2 linked regions of the Actinoplanes teichomyceticus ATCC 31121 genome follow. The protein of the gene in region 1 interacts with the protein of each later gene in a pairwise test. Links are inferred from orthologs where the notes say so. Each region holds a gene or a part of one and is shown in the gene's direction. Other genes may lie near its edges.

Region 1 (9,029 bases):
CGACTACATCGAGAAGGCGTACAGCTTCGTCCGGGACACCGTCGCCGAGGGTGGCCACATCCTCTTCGTCGGCACCAAGAAGCAGGCCCAGGAGGCCATCGCCGAGCAGGCGACGCGGGTCGGCCAGCCGTACGTGAACCACCGTTGGCTCGGCGGCATGCTGACCAACTTCCAGACGGTGTACAAGCGCCTTCAGCGGATGAAGGAGCTCGAGGCCCTGGGTGACCTGAGCGGCACCGCCGCCGGTTACACCAAGAAGGAGACCCTCCAGCTCTTCCGGGAGAAGACCAAGCTCACCAAGACGCTCGGTGGCCTTCGGGACATGACCAAGACGCCGTCGGCGATCTGGGTCGTGGACACCAAGAAGGAGCACATCGCCGTCGACGAGGCCCGCAAGCTGGGCATCCCGGTCATCGCGGTGCTGGACACCAACTGCGACCCGGACGAGGTCGACTTCCCGATCCCGGGCAACGACGACGCGATCCGCTCCGCCGAGCTGCTGACCAAGGTCATCGCCGCCGCGGTCGCCGACGGCCTGATCGCCCGTTCCGGCCGCAACCGCGGTGACGCCGACGCCAAGCCGGAGGCCGGCACCGTCGCCGCCGGTGAGCCGCTGCCCGAGTGGGAGCGGGACCTCTACGAGGGCGCCGAGAAGAAGGCCGAGCAGCCCGCCGACGCGACCGCTGCCGCTCCGGCCGCCGTCCCCGCCGAGTAAGTCAACCGACGTGCTTCCGGCCGCCGCCACTCGCCGGTGGCGGCGGCCGAATCCCGACTGACATCGAGAGAAGAGTCATGGCTAACTACACCGCCGCGGACGTGAAGAAGCTCCGCGACCTCACCGGTGCCGGCATGATGGACTGCAAGAAGGCGCTGGAGGAGGCGGACGGCGACTTCGACAAGGCCGTCGAGTTCCTGCGCATCAAGGGCGCGAAGGACGTCGGCAAGCGGGCCGGGCGCACCGCCGCCAACGGCATCGTCAGCCACTCCGGCAAGGCTCTGCTCGAGCTGAACTGCGAGACCGACTTCGTGGCGAAGACCCCGGACTTCGTCGCGCTGGGCCAGCGCCTGGCCGAGTTCGGTGAGCAGCACAGGATCGCCGACGCCGCCGCGCTGCTGGCCGCCACGATCGAGGACGGCAAGACGGTCGCCGACCTGGTCCAGGACTACGCCGCCAAGATCGGTGAGAAGATCGTCCTGAACCGCTTCACGATCCTGGACGGCACCGTCGCGGTCTACCTGCACCGCAAGGCGCAGGACCTGCCGCCGCAGGTCGGCGTGCTGGTGGAGTACACCGGCAAGACCGACGAGGCCGGTGACGCGGACGCCCGTGGCGTCGGCATGCAGATCGCCGCGATGCGGCCGAAGTACCTCACCCGGGACGAGGTTCCGGCCGAGGTCGTCGAGTCGGAGCGCCGGATCGCCGAGCAGACCGCTCGCGAGGAGGGCAAGCCCGAGCAGGCCCTGCCGAAGATCATCGAGGGCCGGGTGAACTCCTTCTTCAAGGACTTCGTCCTGCTGGAGCAGGCCTCGGTCGTCGACAACAAGAAGACGGTCAAGCAGGTCATCACCGAGGCCGGTATCGAGGTCACCCGCTTCGTCCGGTACGAGGTCGGCCAGGAGTAAGGCTCCGCAAGCTGTTGGTACGGGAGGTCGGGCACGCGATTGAGCGTCCGGCCTCCCGGTCGCATAAGGTCTCCTGCAGAAAGTGAAGGGAAGGCGGGTCTCATGACGATGGTGACCGAGCAGTCCGCCACGGTTGACGATCAGAACCCGCCGACCATGCGGCCGCGCCGGGTCGTGCTGAAACTGTCCGGCGAGGTCTTCGGTGGTGGCGCGGTCGGTGTCGACCCCGACGTGGTGCAGGCGCTGGCCCGGCAGATCGCGACGGTGAACCGGCGCGGCATCCAGGTGGCCGTGGTGGTCGGCGGCGGCAACTTCTTCCGCGGCGCCGAGCTGCAGAAGCGTGGCATGGACCGCAACCGCGCGGACTACATGGGCATGCTGGGCACGGTGATGAACTGCCTGGCCCTCCAGGACTTCCTGGAGAAGGAGGGCATCGAGACCCGCGTGCAGACGGCCATCACGATGGCCCAGGTCGCCGAGCCGTACATCCCGCTGCGGGCGATCCGGCACCTGGAGAAGGGCCGCGTCGTGATCTTCGGCGCCGGCGCCGGCATGCCGTACTTCTCCACCGACACGGTGACCGCCCAGCGGGCGCTGGAGATCCACGCCGACATGGTGCTGATGAGCAAGAACGGCGTCGACGGGGTCTACACCGCCGACCCGCGCATCGACCCGGACGCGCGCAAGCTGGAGCACATCACGTTCCAGGAGGTCATCCAGCGCGGGCTGCGGGTGGCCGACCAGGCGGCGTTCAGCCTCTGCGAGGAGAACAAGCTGCGGATGCTGGTCTTCGGCGCGGACGGTGACGACACCATCGTGCGCGCGTGCGCCGGCGAGAAGATCGGCACACTGATCACCGCGTGAGCTCACGCCCCGCTCGCGCCCGACGTCCCCACATCCCGCACCACCGAAGACAGCAAGGAGGCGAGGAGAGCCGGTGATCGAGGAAACCCTCTTCGAGGCCGAAGAGAAGATGGACAGCGCGGTCGAACACGCCAAGGAGGAGTTCGCCGCCATCCGGACGGGCCGGGCCACTCCGGCGATGTTCTCGAAGATCCTGGTGGACTACTACGGCGCGCCCACGCCGGTGACCCAGATGGCCTCCGTCGGCATCCCGGAGCCCCGCATGGTCATCGTCAAGCCGTACGACAACACCCAGCTCGGCCCGATCGAACGCGCCATCCGTGACTCGGACCTCGGGGTGAACCCGAACAACGAGGGTACCCAGCTGCGCATCCACCTCCCGCAGATGACCGAGGAACGCCGCCGCGACATGATCAAGGTGGCCCGTTCCAAGGCCGAGGAGGGCCGGGTCGCGATCCGCAACGTGCGCCGCAAGGCCAAGGAGCAGATCGACAAGCTGGTCAAGGACGGCGAGACCGGCGAGGATGATGGCCGTCGCGCCGAGAAGGAGCTCGACGACGTCACCCACCGGTACGTCTCGGTGATCGACGAGCTGGTCAAGCACAAGGAAGCCGAGCTGCTCGAAGTCTGATGTCCTACCTCGATCCGCGTGCCGGGCAGGCCTCCGGCGACGACACGAGCGTGCCGGCGCCGTACGTCCACCACACCCCCGGCACCCCGGAGGATCCGTATGCCGAGCACCGGCGCAGTCAGGCCGTCCCGGCGTACCCCGATCCGTCCCGGCACGCGGACGAGCCGGCGGGTGGCGTCCCGGCGCGGCACGGCCCGATGAGCGCCGCGCAGGATCTGCCGGAGCCGCCCGGCAAGCGGGTCAAGGGCAAGCGCCGGGCCGGCCGTGGCCGGGCCGACCGGAAGAGCCGGGCCGGGCGTAACCTGCCCGCCGCCATCGCGGTCGGGTTGAGCCTGGGCCTGGTCGTGCTCGCGGCGCTGCTGGTCTGGCCGCCGGCGCTGCTGGGCGTGGTGGCGGTGGCCGCCGCCGTGGGGGTCTGGGAGACCGTCCGCGCGATGGCCTCGATCGGCGCCCGGCCGCCGCTGGTCCCGCTGATCGCCGGGACCGTGGTGATGACCGGGTTGGCCTGGTACGAAGGGGTCGACGCGCTGACCCTCGGCCTGGTCGCCACGATCGGCGCCGCCGCGCTGTGGCGTCTCGCCGACGGGGTGCCGGCGCTGCGCCGCGACTTCACCGCGATCACCCTGATCGCGGTCTACGTTCCCTTCCTGCTCAGCTTCGCCGCCATGCTGGTGCGCCCGGAGGAGGACGGCGCCTGGCGGGTGCTCGGCACCGTGGTCGGCGTGGTGCTCTCCGACACCGGCGGGTACGCCGCCGGTGTCTTCCTCGGCAAGCACCCGATGGCCCCGAAGATCAGCCCGAAGAAGTCCTGGGAGGGCTTCGCCGGGTCGGTGACCGCGGCCGCCCTCGGCTGCGCCGCGCTGCTGTTCTTCCTGATGGATGTCCCGGTCCACTACGGCCTGCTCTTCGGCGCGGCGATCTCGGTGGTCGCGGTGCTGGGCGACCTGGCCGAGTCGATGCTCAAGCGCGACCTCGGCATCAAGGACATGAGCAACCTGCTGCCCGGCCATGGTGGGCTGATGGATCGGCTGGACTCCATCCTCTTCGCGGTCCCCACGGCCTACCTGCTCTTCGCGATCATCGCGCCGAACTAGCTATGGGCGACCAACTCGGCGGGCGTGGGAGACTGGATATGCCATGACGATTCTTCCGGTCATCCCGATCAGTCCCGACCAGCCCGACGCGGTGACCACCCGCCGCCGTCCCAGCATGCCCCCGCGCCACCTCGCCGACCTGGATCTCGCCGCGCGCAAGACCGCGGTGACCGGTCTGGGCGAGCCGGCCTTCCGGGCCAAGCAGCTCTCCACCCACTACTTCGGCCGGCTGGTGCGCGACCCCGCGGCGATGACGGATCTGCCGTCCGCCGCGCGCGACAAGCTCACCACCGAGCTGCTGCCCACGCTGCTGACCCCGATCCGCGAGCAGGCCTGCGACGACGGCGCCACCCGCAAGACGCTGTGGCGGCTGCACGACGGCGCCCTGGTCGAGAGCGTCCTGATGGGCTACCCGGACCGGATCACCGCGTGCGTGTCGAGCCAGGCCGGCTGCGGCATGGCCTGTCCGTTCTGCGCGACCGGCCAGCAGGGCCTGACCCGCAACCTGTCGGTGGCCGAGATCGTCGACCAGGTGGTCTATCTCGCCGGGGTGGCCGCCTCGGGCGCGGTCACCGGCTCGCCGCCCCGGCTGTCCCGGGTGGTGTTCATGGGAATGGGCGAGCCGCTGGCCAACTATCCGCGGGTCATCGAGGCGGTGCGGCGGCTGACCGCGCCCGCTCCGGAGGGCCTGGGACTCTCACAACGGCACATCACGGTTTCGACGGTGGGTTTGGTGCCCGCAATGCGCCGGTTGATCGCCGAACAGCTCTCTGTGACTCTTGCGTTGTCACTGCACGCCCCCGATGATGATCTGCGCGATGAGCTTGTGCCCGTCAACCAGCGTTGGAAGGTGGCCGAGGTGCTCGATGCCGCGTTCGACTACGCGGCGCAGACCGGCCGTCGGGTTTCCATCGAATACGCCCTGATCAGGGACGTAAACGATCAGCCCTGGCGTGCCGACCTGCTCGGCCGCCTGCTGCACGGCAAGCTGGCCCATGTGAATCTCATCCCGCTGAACCCGACGCCGGGCAGCAAGTGGGATGCCAGCCCCAAGCCGGTCGAGCGGGAGTTCGTCCGGCGGCTGCGTGAGGCGGGCGTGGCGACCACGGTGCGCGACACCCGCGGCCGGGAGATCGACGGCGCCTGCGGTCAGCTGGCCGCGGGAGAGTTGACGCAGGCGGGCGCAGGGGGCGTCGCAGCCGACGCGGAGGTGGCACAGTGACTGGGCGTGAGTCCCGGCGAGCGGAGTGGGAGACGTTGTGACGAGTCAGGGACAGCGTTTCCGGCGGCGCGCGCTGCGCCGGGGCTACAAGGTCGACGAGGTCGACGCCTTCCTGGACCGGGTCGAGGCGACCCTGGCCGGTGAGCAGGTCGGCCCGCCGGTCGCCGCGCAGGAGGTGCACGACGTCGTCTTCCGGGTGCGCTTCGGGGGTTACGACGAGTGGCAGGTGGACCTGCACCTGGACCGGGTGGAGCGGCAGCTCGCCGAGTTCGAGGAGCGTGGTGGCCGCCCCGCCGACCCGATGCGTGACTCGATGCGCGGTGGCCTGTCGGCCGACCGGTCCGGCGCGATCGACCGTGGCTCCATCGACCGTTCCGGCCCGATCGGGCAGCCCAGCGGCCCGCCGGCGCTCTCCGGCGGTCCGGGTGGCGGTATGCCCCGCAACGCCCATGCCGGCCCCGGTATGGGTGGCCCGGGCGGCCCCGGCATGGGCCCCGGTATGGGTGGCCCCGGCGGTCCCGGCATGGGTGGCCCCGGCGGTCCCGGCATGGGCGGTCCCGGCATGGGTGGCCAGGGTGGTCCGGGCATGGGCGGCCCCCAGTTCGGCAACCCCGGCCCGCAGTTCAACAACCCGGGTCAGCAGTTCAACGGCCCCGCGCCGAGCAACCCCGGCATGGCCCAGACCGAGCGGATCCCGGCCCCGGTGCGGGACGACCGGATGATGCCGCCGGCGATGCCTCCGCAGATGCCGCAGCGCCCGCAGATGCCGCAGCCCGATCCGTACGGCGGCCGGTTCGACGAGCCCACCACGTACGGCGGCCAGCCCCCGCTGCCGCAGCGCAACGCCCCGCAGGGCTACGACCAGGGCGGCTACGACGAGCCCACCTCGTACAGCGGTTTCGAGCCGGGCCGGCACGGCAAGACGGACATGACCGCCGAGATCCGGATGCCCGACCGTGACCCGCGCGGCTACGGCGGCCCGCCGATGCCGCCGGCCCCGATGGGCGGCCCGATGCAGCCCCCGCCGCCGGCCGGGATGCCGGGCTCGCCGATGGCGGGCGCCCCGATGAGCGGCGCCCCCGGTGGATACGGTCAGCCCCAGCAGCCGCAGCTCGGCCCGCCGATGGGCGAGCCCGGCGGCGAGCTCTACCGGGTGGACCAGTTGCGCCGCACGTTCCAGCCGCGGCGGTTCGGCAGCGGGTACGACCCGATGCAGGTGGACCGGCTGTTCGAGGGCATCCTGCAGGCGATGACCGGTCGCGGCCCGATGCCGGTGAACGAGAACGACCTGGACATGCTGCAGTTCGGCCTGGTGCCGAACGGCTACTTCGAGGCCGAGGTCGACGCGGCGCTCCGCGAGGTCAAGGACATCCTGCTGCGCCGCCGGTAGGCATCGAAAAAGGGAGGTCCGGCCGGTGACGGCGGGACCTCCCTTGTCGTGCGGGCCGGTCAGTCGTTCGGCCGCAGACCGGCCTTGCGCAGCACGATGTCCCCGATCACCGCGCCGACCAGCAGGACGGCGAGCACGACGAGCCACACCTTCTCGGTGTTGCCCTGCTGGTTGCCCCAGAAGTAGAGCAGCAGGATGGCCGCGGAGATGATCGCGCCGCGCTGGGCCCGCCGGCGGTTGGTCGGCTTCAGCTGGTCCGGCGCGTAGACGTCCTCATGTTCTTCCAACGCGGACACGTCGGTCCTCCTCGTCGCTTATCGGTGATACGGATTCAGTCTGTCACGGGGTCGCCGGGCGGAACCCGGCAACCCGGCTGTACTTTCGATGCGGTCACACACCCGCCGAGCAGAGGAGCGACAAGTGCGGATCACGGGCACCGGCCATGCGAGCATGCGGATCGACACGGCCGCGGGCAGCATTCTGTGCGATCCGTGGGTGAACCCGGCGTACTTCGCCTCCTGGTTCCCGTTCCCGGACAACTCTCAGCTCGACTGGGAGACCCTGGGCAACGTCGACTACCTGTACGTCTCCCATCTGCACCGGGACCACTTCGACGCGGAGCACCTGAAGCGGTTCGTCAACAAGAAGGCGACCGTCCTGCTGCCGGAGTACCCGACCAGCCAGCTCGAGGACGAGCTGCGCGCCCTGGGCTTCACCAGCTTCCTGCGGACCCGGTCGGACCAGGTGCACGAGCTCGACGGCGGCCTCAAGGTGATGATCCAGGCGCTGATCAGCCCGACCGACGGCCCGATCGGCGACTCGTCGCTCTGGGTGGAGTACGACGGCATCCGCCTGCTGAACCAGAACGACGCCCGCCCGGCCGACCTGACCCGGTTCAACGAGCTGGGCCACGTGCACGCGCACATGCTGCAGTTCTCCGGCGCGATCTGGTACCCGATGGTCTACGAGCTGCCGGACAACGCGAAGACCGCGTTCGGCAAGCAGAAGCGCGAGCGGCAGTTCGACCGCACCTGGCGCTACATCGACGACCTCAAGGCCGACCACGTCTTCCCGATCGCCGGCCCGCCGTGCTTCCTCGACGACTCGCTCTGGCAGTTCAACGACATCCACGGTGACGAGGGCAACATCTTCCCGGACCAGTCGGTGTTCCTCGCCGAGTACGCCAAGGTCGGCGGCACCAACGCGGTCGTGCAGCTGCCGGGCAGCGTGACCGTGCTGTCCGAGGGCGGCACGAAGCAGACCACGACCCACCCGATGCCGGTCGAGGAGTTCTTCGCGAACAAGGCCGCCCACCTGGCGGAGATGCGGGAGCGCAAGGCCCCGATCATCGCCGCCGAGAAGGCGTCCTGGCGGCACCCGGAGATCGACGTGCTGGCCGAGCTGAAGAAGCGGATCGAGCCGCTGCTCGAAGAGTCGATCTACATGGCGAACGGCGTCGGCGGCCCGGTCCGCTTCGACCTGACCGACTCGTTCGGCCCGGACGGCGAGGTCGTCGAGTCGATCGTGGTCGACTTCCCGGGCAAGCAGGTCCGGGCCTACGCCGACGAGAAGGTCCGCTACCGGTTCAAGACCGGCCGCGCGCTGATCGAGCACCTGATCCACATCGACGAGGGTGACTGGGTCAACTCGCTGTTCCTGTCCTGCCGGTTCTCCGCCGCCCGGATCGGGCAGTACAACGAGTTCGTCTACGCGTTCTTCAAGTGCCTCTCCGAGGAGCGCCTGCAGTACGCCGAAGGCTGGTACGACGAGCACGAGAAGGCCGTCGACGCCGAGGACATCCAGTTCGGCGACTGGACCGTGCAGCGCCGCTGCCCGCACCTGAAGGCCGACCTGTCCCGCTTCGGCGTCCTCGACGGCGACGTGCTCACCTGCCAGCTGCACGGCTGGAAGTTCGACCTGCCCAGCGGCCGTTGCCTGACCGGCGTCGGCCACAAGATCCGCGCCAACAAGACCGAGAACGGGTAGACCCTTCCCGGTACGCCCGACGGGCCGGAGTCCGCAGGCTTCGCAGCCACGTCCCGTGGCGATCCCGCGCGGCGCCCGCGGTACTCCGGGTCCGCGGCGCGCCCCGGCGCCCCGGCCGCGCGAGCCCGCGGACGCCGCCCCGGTCGGGCGTACCGGAAAGGGGTGTGTCCGGTCAGCGGACGCCGAGGTCGGCCAGCACCCGGACGGCCGCGTTGTGGC
Region 2 (8,989 bases), 5.3 Mb from region 1 along the record:
CAGGTGCGCGCCGCGGCGGCGGTGCCGGCCGGTCGCCCGCTCGCCCGGGTGGACCTGGACGACGTGGCGGCCCGGGTGCGCGGGCTGGCCCCGGTGGACCGGGTGGTGGCGAGCCGCGAGTGGCCGTCCACCCTCCGGATCGAGGTGGTCGAGCGGGTCGCGGTGGCCGCGGTGCCGGTCCGCGGCCAGTTCGAGCTGATCGACGACGACGGCGTGCCCTTCCGGGTGGTCGCCGCGCCGCCGGCCGGCCTCCCGCTGGCCCGGCTGGCGACGCCCGGCCCGGCCGACGCGAACACCCACTCGGCGCTGACCGTGCTCGCCGCGCTGAGTGACGACCTGCGGGAGCAGCTCGTGGCGATCTCGGTCACCTCGCCGGTGGCGATCCGCCTGGAGCTGCGCAAGGACCGGGTGGTCATCTGGGGTGACGACACCGACAGCGAGCAGAAGAGCAAGGTGGCCACGGCGCTGTTGCGGCGCAAGGGCGACGAGATCGACGTCAGTGCCCCGACGGTCGTGACGATCCGATAATTAAATACCTAAACAGACAAAAACGTACGAACGGAATATAACCGTCGAGGTTACGGGTGAGTCGCATACTCACCTCGTAAGCGGACGCGACACGCCGCCCGGGTTCTTTGGTCGCGGCGCGATGTCCGCATACGTTGCGTCGAGAGGTTTGAGTGGTTGACATAACTCTAAACCTCTAGTAGAGGGTGAGGGTTTCCTCGCCCTCCCTTGTACGGCAGCGGATGTCGAAGTGCGGTTCCTCCCCGGAGCCGCAGGGGCCCTCGGCATCCGCCAACCCCGGAAGGGAAGGCTGAGCCCGATGACACCTCCGCACAACTACCTTGCGGTCATCAAGGTCGTCGGCATCGGCGGCGGCGGCGTGAACGCCGTGAACCGCATGATCGAGGTTGGGCTCAAAGGCGTCGAGTTCATCGCGATCAACACCGATGCCCAGGCTTTGCTGATGAGCGACGCCGACGTCAAGCTGGACGTCGGCCGGGAACTGACCCGCGGTCTCGGCGCCGGCGCGCAGCCCGACGTCGGCAAGAACGCCGCCGAGGACCACCGCGACGAGATCGAGGAGGTCCTCAAGGGGGCCGACATGGTCTTCGTGACCTGTGGCGAGGGCGGCGGCACCGGCACCGGCGGCGCGCCCGTGGTGGCGAACATCGCCCGCAAGCTGGGCGCGCTCACCATCGGCGTGGTGACCCGGCCGTTCTCGTTCGAGGGCAAGCGGCGGCAGGTCCAGGCCGAGGCCGGCATCGACGAGCTGCGCAACCAGTGCGACACGCTGATCGTGATCCCGAACGACCGGCTCCTGGCGCTCGGCGACCGCGGCATCAGCATGATGGACGCGTTCCGGCAGGCCGACCAGGTGCTGCTCTCCGGTGTTCAGGGCATCACCGACCTGATCACCACCCCGGGTCTGATCAACCTGGACTTCGCCGACGTCAAGAGCGTGATGAGCAACGCGGGCAGCGCGCTCATGGGCATCGGTAGCGCGCGGGGCGACAACCGCGCGGTCGAGGCCGCCGAGCGGGCCATCTCCAGCCCCCTGCTGGAGCAGAGCATGGACGGCGCGCGCGGCGTGCTGCTCTCCATCGCCGGTGGCTCCGACCTCGGCCTGTTCGAGATCAACGACGCGGCGCAGCTGGTCACCGACGCGGCGCACCCGGACGCGAACATCATCTTCGGTGCGGTGATCGACGACGCGCTCGGCGACGAGGTGCGGGTGACCGTGATCGCGGCCGGATTCGACGGGGGCTCGCCCTCGTACAAGCCGGCCGAGCCGGTGCGCAAGCAGGTGCCGCCGCCGGCCCAGACGCCGAGCCCGGCCGCCCCGGCCTCGCCGATCACGTCGACGTCGCTGACCACGCACCAGCAGCCGCCGACGCAGGCCACGCCGACGCCGCGCAAGGTGCTCTTCGACGACGTGGACGTGCCGGACTTCCTGAAGAACGGTTCGTGACCGCGTCCGGTGGCCGAGGGTTGAAAAGTTGAGTGACGACAGGCGGCGGGCCGAGCTCGCCGCCAACCTCCAGCTGGTGCGGGAGCGGATCGAGCGCGCCTGCGTGGCGGCCGGGCGGTCCCCGGGGTCGGTGACCCTGACCGCGGTGACCAAGACGTACCCGGCGAGTGACGTGCTGTTGCTCGCCGGGCTCGGCGTCACCGACGTCGGGGAGAACAAGGATCAGGAGGCGGCCGGGAAGGCCGCGCAGGCCCGCGCCGCCGGCGTGCGCCTGCGCTGGCACTTCGTCGGCCAGTTGCAGCGCAACAAGGCCAGATCGGTTGCCTCGTACGCGGATGTGGTCGAGTCCGTCGACTCGCTGCGCCTGGCCGCCGCGCTGGACCGGGCCGCCCTCGCGGTCCGCGACCGGCCGCTCGACGTGCTCGTCCAGGTGAGTCTGGACGGCGACCCGGCACGCGGCGGGGCGGCCGGTGACGATCTCTGGCGGGTATCCGACGCGGTGGCCTCTTCGGACGGTCTGCGTCTGGGCGGCGTGATGGCGGTCGCCCCCCGTGGCTGGGAGCCCGGCCGCGCCTTCGAACGACTTGCCGAACTGGCTGGCCGGATAGTTGCGACACATCCCGGTGCAACCACCGTCTCCGCGGGTATGAGTGGCGACCTGGAGGAGGCGATCCGGCATGGGGCGACACACGTACGGATCGGTACATCTTTACTCGGGATGCGAAACTCGCTGCGGTAGCCTTGCGGCGGGCAGCAAACTACACAGGTGTTGTTTTGCGCGACGTGCCACCGCCCGGCGGCCGTTGCGTCCGACGACGCAGCGTCGCAGCGGGTCACGGGTCCTGATCGGACTCCGGTGTCCGGCTCGCCAGGGGGGAAGCGGCACGCCAGAGGGGGCGCGGGCCGCAACAGCGGACGGAGGTGGGGGCACATGAGTACTTTCCGGAAGGCGGCCGTCTGGCTGGGGCTCGCCGAGGAGGACGACGACCGCGACTACGAGGACCGGGGATACCGCGAGAGCTCCTACCGCTCCGCCCGGGACCGTGATCGCGACCGGGACCGCTACTCCGCCGCCGACCGGTACTCCGACGGCTTCGACGACGACGACGTCGAGGAGGAGCGCGCGGTGCCGCGCACGCGCTCCGACCGGGACCGCTCCGACCGGGTCGAGCGCGCCGGCCGGCTCAGCGAGCGCGTCTCCTCGGTGCGTGCCGAACTGGACCGGGACGACGACGACCGGATCGAGCGGGCCAGTGTCCGTTCCATCACCCGTCCCTCGGTGGCGCCCGAGCAGCCCTCGGCGCTGACCTACTCCACCCGGGAGAACCTGGCGCTCGCCCCGCAGCCGCCGGTCCACCAGCCGCAGGTGCACCAGCGCCCGGTCGAGGACGAGCAGCGGTACCAGATCACCACGCTGCACCCGACCACGTACCGGGAGGCCCGGACGATCGGCGAGCATTTCCGCGACGGCGTCCCGGTCATCATCAATCTCACCGAGATGGACGAGTCCGACGCCCGCCGTCTCGTGGACTTCGCCGCCGGGCTGGCTTTCGGCCTGCGGGGTACGATCGAGCGCGTGACCAACCGGGTTTTCCTGCTCTCACCGGCGAATGTCCAGGTCACCGCGGAGGACAAGGCCAAGATCGCTGAGGGCGGCTTCTTCACCCAGAGTTGACCCGAACGAGGGATCCGCCGGACGTGCTGTCGATCGTGTTCCAAATCCTCTATCTGTTGGTGTACCTCTTCTTCCTCGTGCTGCTGAGCAGGTTCGTCATGGGGGCGGTCCTCCAGTACGGACGCCGCTGGCAGCCGAGCCGGGGCGCGTCCGCCGCACTCGAATTGGTGTGGAGCGTCACGGATCCGCCCCTCAAGGCGTTGAGGCGTGTGATCCCACCGCTGCGCATTGGTAACGTGAGTTTGGACCTGGCTTCCATCGTGCTGCTGGTTATCCTGTTCGTGCTCATGGAGTTAGTGCTAGTTCGCCTCATCTAGACCTACAGATAGACAGCAGCCTCAACCGCGGCCGCGACTGACCCGAGGAGTTTCGATGCCGCTGACCCCGGCCGACGTGCATAACGTCGCCTTCAAGAAGCCCCCGATCGGCAAGCGGGGGTATGACGAGGAGGAGGTCGACGCCTTCCTGGACGAGGTCGAGCGCGAGCTCGCCCGTCTGATCGAGGAGAACAACGAGCTGCGCGCCCAGGTGGAGCGCGGCGGTCGGGGTGGCGCGCCAGCCGGCCCGGGTGCCGACCCCCGCCTCGCGGCCGAGCTCAACGACCTGAAGGCCCAGCTCGACCGCGTGCAGCGGGACAAGTCGGCGGCCGAGCAGGCTGCCCGCCAGATGCAGGCCGAGCTGGAGCAGGTGCGCGCCCAGGGCCCCGGCCCCGGCGCCGGCCCGACCGGCGCCGACGGCGAGCAGCAGGCTCTCCGGGTGCTGATGATGGCCCAGCGCACCGCCGACGACCACGTGTCCGACGCCCGGCGCGAGGCCGACAAACTCCTGTCCGACGCCCGCTCCAAGGCGGAGGAGGTCACCCGCGAGGCCCGGGCCAAGGCCGACGCCCTCGAGCGCGACGCGCGTCAGCGGCACCAGGAGGCGATGGGCGGCCTGGACGCCAAGCGGACCGCGCTGCAGAAGCACATCGAGGAGCTCAAGCAGTTCGAGCGGGAGTACCGCACCCGCCTGAAGGCGTACCTGGAGAGCCAGCTGCGCGACCTCGACGGCCGTGGCCAGGGCTTGGAGGCCGAGATGGCCCGGGCCGACGCGAGCCGTGCGGTCGGTGGCACCGGTGGTCTCGCCGCGGCCGGCCTGGCCGGGTCGTACGGCGGCCGGGCCAACGCCATCGAATCGGGTCGCTGACCACAGCCCGGAGCACCTCGACGAGGATGAGCCATGATTCCTGCTAGTTTCCCGCTCATCCTCGTCGCGGTGGTGTGCCTCGCGATCGGTCTGATCCGGGGGTCGAGCAGTCTGCTCATAGCGTCGATCGTGGCCAGCCTGCTGGCCGCGGTCGCTCTCGTCATCGGCGCACGCCAGAACGCCGCTGCTCGCCGCTCCGGCCGCCCGGGCGACACCCCGCCGGGGCCGCGCCGCACCGCCGGGGCGCCCTCCGCCGCCCACGATTCTGCCCCGGCCGGCGCCACGCCCGCAGCCGATTCCGGGCACCCCGGCGACTCGCCGCACGCCACCCGCGCGCCCCACGCCTCCGAGTCTCCCGAGCCCGCTGACCTCTCCGCGGCGACGGGACGAACCGACCCGAACGGCTTTCCCGCCGCCACCGCTGATCCGCTATACGAGAATCGGCCCGCAACGGATCAGAACGCCGGCGATCTTCCCCGGACGCCCGATCCGGCGCCCGCCGCGGGAACACACCTGCCGGACGAATCGGCCGCCGCCGACTACCACGCCGCCTCGTCGGTCATCGGCGCGGCCCGCAGCAGCGAGGGCGACGACCAGTCCTGGCGCCGGCCTGCCGCCAAGCCGCCCGCTCCGTCCCCGGAGCCCGCCGGGACCCGCCCCGCTCCGGCCGGCGCCGCCACGCATCCGCAGCCCGCGACTGAGCCCGACCATGCCGGGGCCGGGTCCGGCGACCATGCCGACGCCCACCCCGAGCCGGTGCCGGGCGGGCCCGGCACGGCAGCGCGCGGCTTCTCGGCCCCGCCGTCGGGCGCCGCGCCGGGCCGGTCCGTGCCGGAGGCGTCCGCCGCCGACTCCCCGGGCCTGGGCGACGAGTTCGCCGAGCCGGACGCCGACGACCCCGACGACGAGCCGCTGCCCCAGTCGGTCCGCCCCACCGACGCCGTCCAGGTGGCCCGGCTCGACACCGAGGTCCTCGTGGTCGACAGCCGGCCGCGCTATCACATGGCCGACTGCCCGCACCTGGTCGGCCGCCTGACCGAGCCGCTGCCCGCCGCCGAAGCCGTCGAGCTGGGCTTCAGCCCTTGCGGGCTGTGCCGGCCGGTCGACCGCCTGCTCGCTGCCGAGGCCCATCACTGACCGGGCGCCCGGGCTGCCCGGGGTGGGTGCCCGGCTCGGAGGCGTCGCCGGGCCGGGTCGCGCCGGGTGGATGCCGGCCCCGGGGCCGGTATCGGATCGTGGCGTGACGCCGACCGGGCCGGGTCGGCACGAGCGTCGGCCGATGCTTCCGTGAGCGTTATTCTCCGCCGGTGCGGGGTGCGCGGGGTGAGCCGGCGGACGGCACAATGTCGGGCATGGCCAAGCGGGAGGTGCCCTCCGGGGTCTCGGTGCCGGTGCGGGTCCGGCCGGGCGCAGGCCGGACCCGGGTCGGTGGGCGGTATGCCGGTCCCCACGGCCCGGCGCTGATCATCGCGGTGGGCGCGCCCGCGGTGGACGGCAAGGCGACCGAGGCGGTCCGCCGGGCTCTCGCTGACGCGCTCGGCGTGCGCGCCGCCGACGTGGCGCTGCGGATCGGCGCCACCAGCCGCGACAAGGTCTTCACCGTCGACGCCCCGGCGGCGGATCTCGAAGCTCGCCTCACCCGGCTCCTCGACGCCTGACCGGCCCTCCACGGGCCTGGCCGGCCGTGCTGTCGCTCGGCCCGACTGACCGGCCGACCGCCGCGCGGTCTCTCGGCGGGCTGGACTGCCCGCGCGGTCTCTCGGCGGGCTGGACTGCCCGCGCGGTCTCTCGGCGGGCTGGACTGCCCGCGCGGTCTCTCGGCGGGCCGGACCGCCCGCGCGGTCCTGTCGGCCGGATCGCCCGCGCGGTCTCTCGGCGGGCCGGACTGCCCGCGCGGTCTCTCGGCGGGCCGGACTGCCCGCGCGGTCCTGTCGGCCGGATCGCCCGCGCTGTCCTGTCTCCTGGCCGGACGCCGGACTGACCGGTCGCCGGCACCGGCCGCGGGTCGTCGCGCCGGCACGGCTCCGGGCGGGTGGGTGAAACGGCCTCAAGGGGAGAGTGACACCGGGTGATGTAGAAGTGACAGCCGGTGTATCGTCGGGTATCCGATCGACGGCTGGAGCGTTCGTACCGGTTTGTCGGCCGAAGGGGACTCGTCGGGTTGTCGGGGCATCCCGCCTTCCGTATCGTTGCCAGCCTCCGGGGTGCGCGGCGCTGTTCCAGCCGCGCCATTTGTGCAGGTGGGGCAAGATCTACGGCGGCGGCCGCGGGAGTGGTCGCCGGGCCGGGCACCCGACACCGACCGAGCGCGTGGCGGCCGGAGTCGATCCGGCGAACGACCGGCGGCACGGCCGGTCCGGTGCGCCGCGCGGGGGCGCGCCAGGCAGGTTCGGGCCCGCACGGACACGACAACCGAAGCGATGCGTAGAGCGGCGAGGCCGCCGCGAAGGCCCAGCCGGCCGCCGGGCAGAGGGCAACCGGCCGCACGGAGCAACGCCAACCGATCGTCCGGGAGGCGGTGCCCGGGCGGCGGGACAAGGCGGCGCCGGTGGGCGGTCCGGGCGGCGGGGCAAGGCGTTGCCGGGGCGGTGCCGCAGGGCGGCCCGGGCAGCGGGGCAGGACGGTCCGGGGCGACCCGGGCGGATACGGGGAAGACAGAGGAACCGGCCGGCCGGTCCGGCGTACCGGTTCCGAGGACCGCTGATCGCCGCGCCGGGCGCGGCCGAGGGAGCGACGATGGCCAAGGCAACCGACATCCGGACCGCTGCGAGCGGCGCGGCCGCGACCGAGCGGTCCCGAACCGCGGCGGAGACCGAGGAGATCCGGGAGGCTCTGGTGGCGCGGCTCAACGAGCTGCAGGCCGAGTACGATCAGGCGCTCAGTGCGATCACCGAGCTTTCGCGCGAGCGGCTCGCCGACTCGGCCGGGGACGACCAGGCCGACACCGGCACCAAGACGTTCGAGCGGGAGCAGGAGATCACGCTGGCCAACAACCTGCTCGAGCGGATCACACAGGTGGAACGTGCCATCGACCGGCTCGGGTCGGGCAACTACGGTTGGTGCGAGCGGTGCGGCAACCAGATCCCGGTCGAGCGACTGGCCGCCTTCCCGTCCGCGACCCTGTGTGTCTCTTGCAAGCAACTGGAGGAAAGACGCTGAACGCCGAAAAGGCCACCCGGTTCGCTCCGCGCGCGGTGGCGGTGCTGGGCGCCACCGCGCTGGTCGCGCTGGCGGTCGACCAGTGGGTGAAACACCTCTCCACCGAGAATCTGGACCCGGACGAGCCGGTCCGGATCCTCGGTGGCCTGATCTATCTGTCGCTGCTGCGCAACAGCGGGGCGGCGTTCAGCTTCGGCAGCGCGTACACCTGGGTGTTCCCGGTGATCACGCTGGTGGTGGTGGGCTGGATCGCCTGGATGGCGAGCCGGCTGCGCTCGGTGCCCTGGGCGGTGGCGCTCGGGCTGGTGCTCGGCGGCGCGCTGGGCAACCTGACCGACCGGCTGTTCCGGGCGCCCGGCCCGTTCCAGGGGCACGTGGTCGACATGATCAGCGCGTTCGCGCCGTACGGTGAGCGGTTCGCGGTCTTCAACATCGCGGACAGCTGCCTGACCGTCGGCGTCTGCCTCGCGGTGATCCTGGAGTTGACCGGCCGGCAGCGCGACGGCAGCCGGTTGCGCAGCACGAGCACGAGCGGGACGGAAGCCGACACCGGCGCCACGACCGGGACGGAGGAGCGGGCATGAGCGGGACGCGTTCCCTTCCGGTGCCGGACGGGCTCGACGGGATGCGGCTGGACCAGGCCGTCTCCCGGCTGTTCGGGCTGTCCCGGACGGCCGCGGCGACGCTGGTCGAGGCCGGTGACGCGCTGGTCGACGGCATCCCCCGGCCGAAGTCGGACAAGGTGACCGCCGGCGCGTGGCTCGAGGTGACCCTGCCCGCCCCGGTCACCGCGCCGGTGCTGGTGGCCGAGCCGGTGCACGGGATGTCGGTGATCTACAGCGACGACGACATCGTGGTGGTCGACAAGCCGGTCGGCGTGGCCGCGCACCCGAGCCCCGGCTGGACCGGGCCGACCGTGGTCAGCGGGCTGGCCGCGATGGGGCAGAACGTGGCGACCAGCGGCGCCGCCGAGCGCCAGGGCATCGTGCACCGCC

The links.
Region 2: the proteins of rlmN (region 1) and ftsZ interact in binary tests that used the Escherichia coli proteins (3 or more experiments, as listed by UniProt). The link is inferred for Actinoplanes teichomyceticus ATCC 31121 from one-to-one orthologs.

Annotation. Positions count from the first base shown.
Region 1 is NZ_CP023865.1:7,103,595-7,112,623, reverse strand. Bases 3,449-6,344 are described here. They hold rlmN (dual-specificity RNA methyltransferase RlmN), read left to right. Parts: upstream 3,449-4,255; coding sequence 4,256-5,434; downstream 5,435-6,344. Other genes in these bases: ACTEI_RS31100 (DivIVA domain-containing protein), read left to right, coding at 5,472-6,344; ACTEI_RS31110 (phosphatidate cytidylyltransferase), read left to right, coding at 3,449-4,212. Outside these bases: rpsB (30S ribosomal protein S2), read left to right, coding at 1-715; tsf (translation elongation factor Ts), read left to right, coding at 793-1,623; pyrH (UMP kinase), read left to right, coding at 1,780-2,487; frr (ribosome recycling factor), read left to right, coding at 2,561-3,118; more of ACTEI_RS31110, read left to right, coding at 3,118-3,448; more of ACTEI_RS31100, read left to right, coding at 6,345-6,824; ACTEI_RS31095 (DUF2631 domain-containing protein), read right to left, coding at 6,884-7,120; ACTEI_RS31090 (Rieske 2Fe-2S domain-containing protein), read left to right, coding at 7,245-8,810; ACTEI_RS31085 (phytoene desaturase family protein), read right to left, coding at 8,983-9,029.
Region 2 is NZ_CP023865.1:1,789,915-1,798,903, forward strand. What follows is about bases 45-2,900. They hold ftsZ (cell division protein FtsZ), read left to right. Parts: upstream 45-826; coding sequence 827-1,975; downstream 1,976-2,900. Other genes in these bases: ACTEI_RS08175 (cell division protein FtsQ/DivIB), read left to right, coding at 45-528; ACTEI_RS08185 (YggS family pyridoxal phosphate-dependent enzyme), read left to right, coding at 2,004-2,714. Also shown: more of ACTEI_RS08175, read left to right, coding at 1-44; ACTEI_RS08190 (cell division protein SepF), read left to right, coding at 2,907-3,650; ACTEI_RS08195 (YggT family protein), read left to right, coding at 3,674-3,967; ACTEI_RS08200 (DivIVA domain-containing protein), read left to right, coding at 4,023-4,835; ACTEI_RS08205 (hypothetical protein), read left to right, coding at 4,869-5,972; ACTEI_RS08210 (DUF167 domain-containing protein), read left to right, coding at 6,188-6,493; ACTEI_RS08215 (TraR/DksA family transcriptional regulator), read left to right, coding at 7,572-7,994; lspA (signal peptidase II), read left to right, coding at 7,967-8,578; ACTEI_RS08225 (RluA family pseudouridine synthase), read left to right, coding at 8,575-8,989. UniProt on the Escherichia coli protein: Essential cell division protein that forms a contractile ring structure (Z ring) at the future cell division site. The regulation of the ring assembly controls the timing and the location of cell division.